One region of the Duganella sp. 3397 genome, then DNA from elsewhere that is predicted to be linked to it. Evidence: predicted binding sites of a transcription regulator. Region 1 holds the regulator's gene; the other holds the start of a gene.
What was found. Region 1 encodes FNR, which switches genes on or off when oxygen is low (the NO sensors DNR and NnrR bind a similar motif). Its sites were predicted from a motif close to TTGATNNNNATCAA; they were not measured.

Region 1 (4,724 bases):
CTCGCCAAACTGGCCACCGACGATGGTTTCCGCGACCGCATGCAGAACGACCCCATCCGCGCGTTGGGCACGCTCGGGATCGAACTCGATCCGGCCAAGGTGCCGGCCGCGCGCCGCCTGCCGTCCAAGGATGCGGCCGCCGCCGACCATGCCGCCTTGGCAAGCAAGCAGATCGGCGAGAACGGCATGGTGCTGTTCATGTTGTCCGGTGTCTCGGTGGCGCGCCTGGCCTCCTGATCCAACCCTGACCGGCTACTCTGCCACCTGGCCGAGGCCGGTCTCTCCATAGCGCAGTTCCACCATCTCGCGCTCACCGCTCGCGGCCACGCCGCAGCCGCACACGGCGATCACCGCGTGGCGCAGGTGGTCGAGCTCCAGCATGGTTTCGATATCGATGTCGTTGATGGCGGCGGTGATAAACGCCGGCAAGCCCGCTTCGGTCGCCAGCAGGTAAAACGTCTGCGACAGGTGGCCGGCGTCGAGCGACATGGCGCGGTACGCCTTCTGGTGATTGCGGTACTTCCAGAACGAGCGCTCCACCCGGCCCACCATCACCACCTGCATGGCCGCGCCGGCCAGCCAGTACTGGTCCGCCACCATTTGCAGCGCCAGCGCCGCCGCCTGGTCCGGCGTGGTGGCGCGCAGCGGCTGCAGCGTATTGTCGACCGGATGGTAGTGGTACAAGCCCGGCGCCAGGCCGTCCACCCGCTGTACCAGCACGAACGCTTCGACCGGATGCAGGCCGCCGCCCGACGGACTGGTCTTTTTCAGCACGTTGGCGTGCGGGCCGATGTGGCGCACTTCCTGGGCGCCGAACGTGCGCTGCAACAGGCGCGCCGCCACCGCCAGCGGCAGGCTGGCGCTGGTGTCGTAATTGCGGCCCGTGTAGCGGCGCAGCAGCACCTCGTCGAGGAAACCGGTGGGAGCCGGCAGCGCCACCGCTGCGCCGATGCTTGCCACCTGCTGCACCGGCGGCGGCGGGTTGCCGTGGCGCTCGAGCAGCTCGTCGAAACTGGGCGCTTCCATGCCGGTATCGCTGCGCACGTCGTGCCAGCGCGAGAAGGTATGCGCCAGTGCCGCCAGCGGCCGCCAGTGCAGCGTGCGCAAGGTGTCGTCGCGTGCGCGCAGGGCGCCCGGCGCCGAATCGGGCGCCGCGTCCTCGGCCAGCAGCAGGCCGTGGGCGAGCAGCCGGTCCACCACTGCCGCGCCATGGCGCTGCGCCAGGTCCGCGTGCGCGGTCCACACCGATGAACCGACTGCGGCCAGCGCGGCCAGGTCGGCCGCATCGACCTCGATCTCGCGGTCCAGGTGCGGCGCCAGCGCCAGCCAGCGGGTGCTGGCCGCCAGGGTGCTGGTACCGGCAAACAGCGCGGCCCAGTCGATGTCCAGTTCTTCGCGGGGTTCCAGGTACAACACGGCGCAACGGCGGAGGTTCATGGTCTTTATCTCTGCTCAAGTTAAGAAATCGGCAATAACCAGGATGAGTCTAGCGCATCGGCCAGCTGCGGGGAAGTGGCGGATGCGCCGCAATACCCGATGGCGCCGGTGCGGCATCGACCAAAAAGCATGGGAGATGGTCTACACTGTCGGTCATGATCAAAGACCTGCCGTCGCTGGTGCTGCCCGGCGCCACAATCGACATCCTCAAGGCCAGCTGCGCCACGTGCAGCATGCACCAGCTGTGCCTGCCCATGGGACTGGGCAACGAAGACATGGAGCGGCTCGACCAGATTATCGGCCGCCGCCGCAAGGTCGCGCGCGGCAATACTCTGTTCCGCATAGGCGATCCGTTCCAGAACCTGTACGCGATCCGCCTCGGCCACTTCAAGACCTACCAGGTCAACCGCGAAGGCGCCGAGCAGATCACCGGCTTCCAGATGGCCGGCGAGCTGCTGGGCATGGACGCCATCAGCACCGACCTGCACCATTGCACGGCGGTGGCGCTGGAAGACAGCGAAGTGTGCGAAATTCCGTTCGCCACCCTGCAGCAGCTGCTGGCCGAAATGCCCACGCTGCTGCGCCACTTCCACCGCATGATGAGCCAGGAAATCACGCGCGAACAAAGCGTGATGCTTTTATTGGGCAATATGCAGGCGACGCAGCGCTTCGCCGCCTTCCTGGTCAACCTGTCGTCGCGCTACGAAGCACGCGGCTATTCGCCCAACGCCTTCCAGCTGCGCATGTCGCGCGAGGAAATCGGCAACTACCTGGGCCTGACCATCGAGAGCATCAGCCGCCTGCTGTCGAAGTTCAAGAAGGAAGGGCTGGTCAAGGTGAGCAACCGCGAGATCGAACTGCTCGAGCCGCACACGCTCAAGGCGATTACGGCCGGTACGCAGACTTGCGGTTGATCCCACCCCCTGAACCGATGGGGTCGGACCCCGTACGGGGTCCGACCCCGGTTGGCTGTGCGGGGTAGCGGCTGCTTAATCGGCTACCAGCGCTACACCACGCTCCTTCGGCCACACCCACGCGCCCGCCAGGCGCCAGTCGCGTTTTTCTCCTTCCACCAGCACCACCCAGCGGCTGCGCTCGAGCATGGCCAGCGGCGCCTCGAAGCGGCCCGCCGTATCGGGTTGCAGCGTCGCTTCGATGTCCTTGTCGGGCAAGGTTGCGTGTGAAAGTCTTAGCCGCATGGGCTCGGTCATGCCGCCGCCGTGCAAGCGTTGTACTTGCCCCGACAGCACGCTGCGGCTGGCGTCGTAGGTCAGCGTCATCGACAGGCCCATGGCGCTGGCCACGCGGTCGCGCGTCAGGTCCTGGTTGATGGCCTTGCCCTGCTTGTAATAGTCGCCGACCACCACCGGGTCGGGCGTGGAGAACGCCAGGTAAGCGGTAAACGCGCTGCCGGCCACCACGATGGCCGGGCCCAGCATCAGCAACCACGGCCAGCGTTGCTGGTACCACGGGGTGACGGTGCTGTGTAGATGGTGCATATGAATACTCCTAGCGGGGGACGATGAAGACCGCAGTTTCGTTGACGTGCAGCGCCGGGTCATCGACAGCCGTGAGCGCCACTTCGATCCTGTTCGAGCCCGGCTGGGCGGCGCCGTGCGCGGTGCGCAGGCGAATCGGCACGCCGCGCGTTTCGGTCGCATCGAGCCGCACCGTATCTGGCGTGACCAGGGCCAGCGACTCGATGCCGGCGACGCTGATGCGGTACGTATGGGCGCGTTCGGTGGTATTCATGATCTGCAGCCGGTAGACGTTTTCGATCATGCCGTCTTCCACTTCGCGGCCCATGGCGCCGCGGTCGCGGATCACGTCCATCTTGAGGGGCACGCGCAGGTACAGGGCGGTACTGGCGCCGGTCACGATCAGCAGCAGGACGGCGGTGTAGATGCGCACCCGGGGGCGCCAGGTGCGGCGGCGGATCTCGGTGGGCGTCAGGTGTTCGTCCAGTGCGCGTTCGGTGGCGTAGCGGATCAGGCCGTGCGGTGCATCGATCTTGTCCATCACGCCGTTGCACGCATCCACGCAGGCGGCGCAGCCGATGCACTCGTATTGCAGGCCGTTGCGGATGTCGATGCCGGTGGGGCACACCTGCACGCACAGCGAACAGTCGATGCAGGCGCCGCCGGTATTGGCTGCCTGCTTGTGGCGCGGGCCGCGTGGCTCGCCGCGCTTGGCATCGTAGGTGATGACCAGGGTGTCGCGGTCGAACATCGAGCTCTGGAAGCGGGCGTACGGGCACATGTACTTGCACACCTGTTCGCGCATCCAGCCGGCGTTGCCGTAGGTGGCAAACGCATAGAACAGCACCCAGAACCATTCCCACGGTCCGAAGTCGAAGGTTTGCACCTCGACCATCAGATCGCGGATTGGCGTGAAGTAGCCGACAAAGGTAAAACCGGTCCACAGGGCGACCGCGCCCCAGGCCAGGTGCTTGGCGGTCTTTCTACCGAGCTTGTTGGCTGACCACGGCTGGCGGTCGAGCAACATGCGCGCGCTGCGCTTGCCCTCGATCTTGCGCTCGATCCAGAGAAAAATTTCGGTATACACCGTTTGCGGACAGGTGAAGCCGCACCACACGCGTCCGGCCACGGCCGTGGCCAGGAACAGCAAGTAGGCGCTGATGATCAGCAGCACCGCCAGATAAATGAAATCCTGGGGCCACAAGACCATGCCGAAGATGTAGAACTTGCGCGTGGTCAGGTCGAACAGCAGCGCCTGGCGGTCGTTCCATTGCAGCCACGGCGTGCCGTAGAACGCCAACTGCGTCAGCCAGGCGAACAGCCAGCGCAGGCGGGCGTAGCGGCCCGACGTTTCGCGCGGGTAGATTTCCTCGCGCGCCGCATACATCTTGACGACCTGGGTCTCGGGCGCACTCATTTTGCCGGTTCCGCTGGCGCGGCAGGTGCAGGCAAGGGCTGACTGACATCATTGGACAAGCTCCAGATGTACGCGGCCAGCACGTGCACCTTGGCGTCGCCGAGGAAGTCGCCGAACGCCGGCATGGTGGCGTTGCGGCCGTGGCGGATGGTCTCCATGATGGTGTCGGCGCTGCCGCCGAACAGCCAGATTTTATCGGTCAGGTTCGGCGCGCCCAAGGCCTGGTTGCCCTTGGCGTCGGCGCCGTGGCAGGCCATGCAGGCGCCGAATTTGCCTTTGCCGAACACCGCCTTGATCGGATCGGCCGTCGAGCCGGACAGGCTCAGCACGTAGTGGGCGACGTTCTCGATATCTTTTTCGCTGCCCACCGCTGCGCCCATCGGCGGCATGGC
Region 2 (4,724 bases), on a different contig from region 1:
GTGCAGGATGTCCTTGATCATGCCGAGGAACGATGGCGACAACAGGTGCGCGCGCTGGGCGAACACGGTGTCGAGACTGGTGCCCGCCCACTCCATGGCGCCATCGTCCATCGACACGCCGAACGACATGTCGCTGGCGATGCTGGCCACGCCCAGTTCCTCGAACAGGGCGATCAGGTTGGGGTAGGTGCGCTCATTGAAAACCAGGAAGCCGGTATCGACGCCGCAGGTGCGGCCCTCGAGCGTGACGTCCACCGTGTTGCTGTGGCCACCGAGGTAGCCGCCCGCTTCGAACAGCACCACGTCGTGCTGGCGGTTGAGAAAATAGGCGCTGCCCAGGCCGGATATACCGGCGCCGATGACGGCGATGCGTTGGCGTGTTGGAGTCATGTATGTATATGATTGTTGTCAATATCGCGACCGTGTTTCTACCTGCGTGATAATATTACTACCAATCAATCATAAACGCTACTGATTAGTAGCGAAATTTAACTCATGAGTATCTTTCCGAAAATAAGCTTTAAAAATCAGGCATTTAAGCTGCGCGAGCAGGCCATTCTCGATGTCACGACGGTGGTGCTGAGCAACAAGGGCTACGACTTGATGACCATGGACGACATCGCGGGCGCGGTCGGCATCTCCAAGCCGAGCCTGTACAAGCACTTCAAGTCGAAGGAGGAGCTGGTAGGGGAGGCGTTGATACGCCTGCTGGAAGGCGCGCTCGATTACGTGGTGGCGCTGGACGCCAACCTCGGTCCGCTGCAAAAATTATCGGCGCTGCTCGAGTGGGCGCTGCGGGTGCGCCTGGACGGCGGCCTGCCGTTTCTGCCCTCGACCAGCGCCCACGTGCGCGAGATGTTGATGCGTAATCTGAAGTACATGCTGCGCGTGAGGAAACTCAATCGCCAGCTCGAGGCCATGGTGGAACAGGCGCAGGAGCAGGGGCTGCTGAGCCGCGACCTGCCCACCGACGTGATCCTGTTCAGCTACTACGCGCGCACCTGTGATCCGGCGGTGGAGTACCTGCAAAAGTACAGCAAGATGTCCAACGACGACATTGTGCGCCACATGCTGAAGGTGGCTTTCGAAGGCTTCCGCTAGTAGTTCAGGAGGATTTGGCCTTACCGCCCAGCAGGCGGTCCTTGGTGCTGAGGAGCTTTTGCACCTTGGCGCCCATCTTCATCAGCTGCGCCAGTGACTCGGGCGACAGGTGCTGCATCTCCTCGAACCAGGTGTTGGCCAGGTCCACCAGTTCGTACATCTCGCGCATGCGCTGCTGGGCGTAGCGGTCGCCAGGCTCGTCCGCCGGCGCCATGAGCGATTCGCGCAACACGGTCAGCGTGGGCGCCACTTCGCGCCGGCGCCGCTCGGCCGCCACCACCTTGAAAATCTGCCAGACATCGCCCAGCGATGAAAAATACTCGCGCCGGTCGCCCGGCAGGCGCGTCTGCCGTATCAAGCCCCAGCCTTGCAATTCCTTCAGACCGATGCTCACGTTCGACCGCGAGAACGCCAGGTGCTCGGCGATTTCGTCCGCGTGCAGCGGCTGCTCGGACACGAACAGCAGCGCATACACCTGTCCCACCGTGCGGTTGAATCCCCAGCGGCTGCCCATCTCGCCGAAGTGGCTGATGAAGCCCTGGGCCAGTGGCGTCATCTGGAAGTTGTTTGGCGTCGGTGCGGCTGGGGTATTGGGCATGGTGGACGTCTCCGTGTTTAAAAGTGATGTACATCATCGTTTCGGCGTATTATACTAAAAATCGAATTTACAAGAATTTCTGAAAACTCAGTAATTACAGGATGTTTATCATGTCTTCCGCAAGTGTTTCCCCGCCGGTGTTCGTCGTTCCCCGCCTGCCCGCGATGGTGCAGGGCGCCGCCGCCCTCGCGTGGTTGCCGCAGGCGGCGCTGCTGGCATGGGCGGTACAGGGCATGGTGGCAGGTACTGGCTGGCGTGCCGCGCTGCTGCCGGCAGCGGTCATCCTGGTGCTGGGCGTGCTGCGCGCGCTGGCCGAGGCCTGGGGCGCGCGCACGATGTACGCTGCGGCGCGCAGCCATTTGTCGGCGCTGCGCGCTGGCGCAATCGCAGCGCTGGCGCGCCGTTCGCCGCTGGACCGCGACCGCGCCCGGTCGGGGCAGGCCGCCAGCGTACTGGCCGAGCAGGCCGAAGCCGTGGTGCCTTACCTGGTGCGCTTCCAGCCCGCGCGCTGGAAGGCCGTGCTGGCGCCGCTGGCGATCCTGGCCGCCATCGCGCCGTTGTCGTGGATCGCTGCGCTGGTGCTGCTGGTGGCAGCGCCCCTGATACCGGTGTTCATGGCGCTGGTGGGCATGGGCGCACAAGCGGCCAGTCGCGCCCACATGGTGGAGCTGGGCGGCATGAACGCCTTCCTGCTCGACCGCCTGCGCGGCCTGGCGACCTTGCGCGCGCTGGACGCGGTGGACGCCACCGCCACCCGCCTGGGCGATACCGCGCAGTCGCTGCGCCGCCGCACCATGGCCGTGCTGCGCATTGCGTTTTTGTCGTCGGCGGTGCTGGAGCTGTTCTCGGCGCTGGGCGTGGCGATGGTGGCCGTGTATATCGGCTTTTCGCTGCTGGGCACCCTGGACGTCGGCGCCTGGGGTGCACAGCTGACGCTGGCCCAGGGGCTGTTCATCCTGCTGCTGGCGCCGGCGTTTTTCGAACCGCTGCGCGAGCTGGCTGCGGTGTGGCATGACAAGGCGGCCGGGGAGGCGGGGCTGGCCGGCTTGCGCGACCTGGCGGCCGATGGCGTGATGCTGATCGGGGACGCCAACGGCGCAGCCGCCGCCGTTAGCGACACCGTTAGCGCCGCTGTCGGCACCGCTGTCGGCACTGGTGCGCGCGCCGGCTCGGGCGCGGCCAGCCAATCTGCGCGCACCGCGATCAACGGTCTTCCAGCAAGGTCGGCGCCAGCAGTCGAGGTCTGCTCCCTGCAGTTCGCCCACGCCGGCGAGCAAGCGCTGTTCGATGGCTTTTCCCTCACCGTGCGCCCCGGCGAACACGTGGCCCTGCTGGGCGCGAGCGGCGCCGGCAAGACCACTTTGCTGGCGCTGCTCGCGGGCCTGCTGCCGACGGACGGCGGCGCCATCCGCATCGGCGGCGTGGAGCTGGCCGAGCAAAGCGCCGCCACGCTGCGCCGGCGCATGGCCTGGATGGGGCAGCGCCCGCACGTCTTCAACGCCTCGGTGTCAGACAATATCACTCTCGGTCGTCCGGTCGATGCCAGCCTGGCGGTCTCCGATGCGTTGCACCTGGCCGAACTGGGCGCCGTGGGGCAAGCGCAGCCCGGCGTGATGCTGGCCGACGGCGGCCACGGCCTGTCCGGGGGCGAAGCCGTGCGCCTGGCACTGGCGCGAGTGGTCGTGTGGCCGCACGCCGACCTGCTGCTGGTGGACGAACCGACCGCGCATCTCGACAGCGAAACCGCCGCCCGCGTGACCGACGCCCTGCTGGCGCTGGCCAGGGGCAAGACCCTGCTGGTCGCCACCCACGACCCGGTACTGGCCGCGCGTCTGCACCGCGCCATCGACCTGTCCGCGCGCACCACGCCGCAAAGGAGTATTGCATGAAGGCCGCCCCACACACCGCGCTGCGCCAGCTGCTACTGGCGGAACCGAGGCGCCTGCTGCTGGGCGCCGCGCTGGCGGCGTTGACCACGCTGGGCGGCATGGCCTTGCTTGGCCTGTCCGGCTGGTTCATCACCGCCACGGCGATTGCCGGCATGAGCGCCTCGACCGCCTTCATGTTCGATGTGTTCGCCCCATCGGCCGGCATCCGCCTGCTGGCGCTGGGCCGTACCGGTACCCGTTACGCCGAACGGCTGGTCACGCACGACGCGACCTTCGGCGCGTTGGCCCAATTGCGGGTGCGGCTGTTCCGCGGCTGGTCGCGGCCCGATGCCGCCAGCCGCCTGCTGCGCAGCCCTGCCAAGTTGCTGTTCCGCCTCACTGCCGACATCGATGCGCTCGAGTCGCTCTACCTGCGCCTGCTGGTACCCGCCGCTACCGCATTGAGCGCAGCGGCGCTGGCCGGCGTGGCGCTCGGCTTGATGCAGTGGCAGCTGGGCATGGTGCTGGGCCTGTGGCTGCTGGTGTGCGGCAGCGCGATCACCGCGCTACTGCTCAAGAGCGCAATCCGTCCCGGCGTGGCCCGCTCGCGCGCGGTGGAAGCGCTGCGCGCCCGCGCCATCGACCTGGTGGCCGGCCAGACCGAGCTGGCGATGGCCGGACGCCTGTACGCCCAGTGCCAGGCGCTGGCCCGCACCGACCAGGCGCTGGCCCGGGCCGACCTGGCCTTGATGCTGCGCGACACTCGCGCCGGCGCCGCATTCGGCATCGCCGGCAGCGCCACCCTGGCGGCGGTGCTGCTGGCCTCGGCCGCCCTGGTCGAGTATCGCGCCATGCCGGTGCCGCTGGCTGCGCTGGCCATCCTGATCGCGCTCGCTGCGATGGAGCCTTTTGCCGGCCTGCGGCGCGGCGCGCTGGAAGCCGGGCGCTTGTGGCTGGCGATGAAGCGGCTCGGGCCCGCGCTGGCAGCGGGTGCCGATGCTGATGTCCGCACTGGTACCGACGGTGACATCGTTTTCGACAAGGTATCGGCCGCACCATCGGGAACATCCCCGCTGGTCCACGCCATCGACCTGCGCATCGTCGCCGGCGAGCGCGTGGCGCTGGTAGGCCCCAGCGGCGCCGGCAAATCGACCTTG

Region 2: the regulator FNR is predicted to act here: its motif matches at 1,723-1,736, upstream of cydD (thiol reductant ABC exporter subunit CydD).

Annotation. Positions count from the first base shown of each region.
Region 1 covers NZ_JAVDVB010000001.1:260,354-265,077, reverse strand. The annotation lists gene J2X54_RS01165 (NHLP-related RiPP peptide) at 1-237, shown strand, start outside; gene J2X54_RS01160 (putative peptide maturation dehydrogenase) at 253-1,437, opposite strand; gene fnr (fumarate/nitrate reduction transcriptional regulator Fnr) at 1,593-2,351, shown strand; gene J2X54_RS01150 (FixH family protein) at 2,427-2,936, opposite strand; gene ccoG (cytochrome c oxidase accessory protein CcoG) at 2,947-4,332, opposite strand; gene ccoP (cytochrome-c oxidase, cbb3-type subunit III) at 4,329-4,724, opposite strand, start outside.
Region 2 covers NZ_JAVDVB010000005.1:445,577-450,300, forward strand. The annotation lists gene J2X54_RS18435 (FAD-dependent oxidoreductase) at 1-390, opposite strand, end outside; gene J2X54_RS18440 (helix-turn-helix domain-containing protein) at 496-1,101, shown strand; gene J2X54_RS18445 (GbsR/MarR family transcriptional regulator) at 1,106-1,699, opposite strand; gene cydD (thiol reductant ABC exporter subunit CydD) at 1,810-3,588, shown strand; gene J2X54_RS18455 (ATP-binding cassette domain-containing protein) at 3,585-4,724, shown strand, end outside.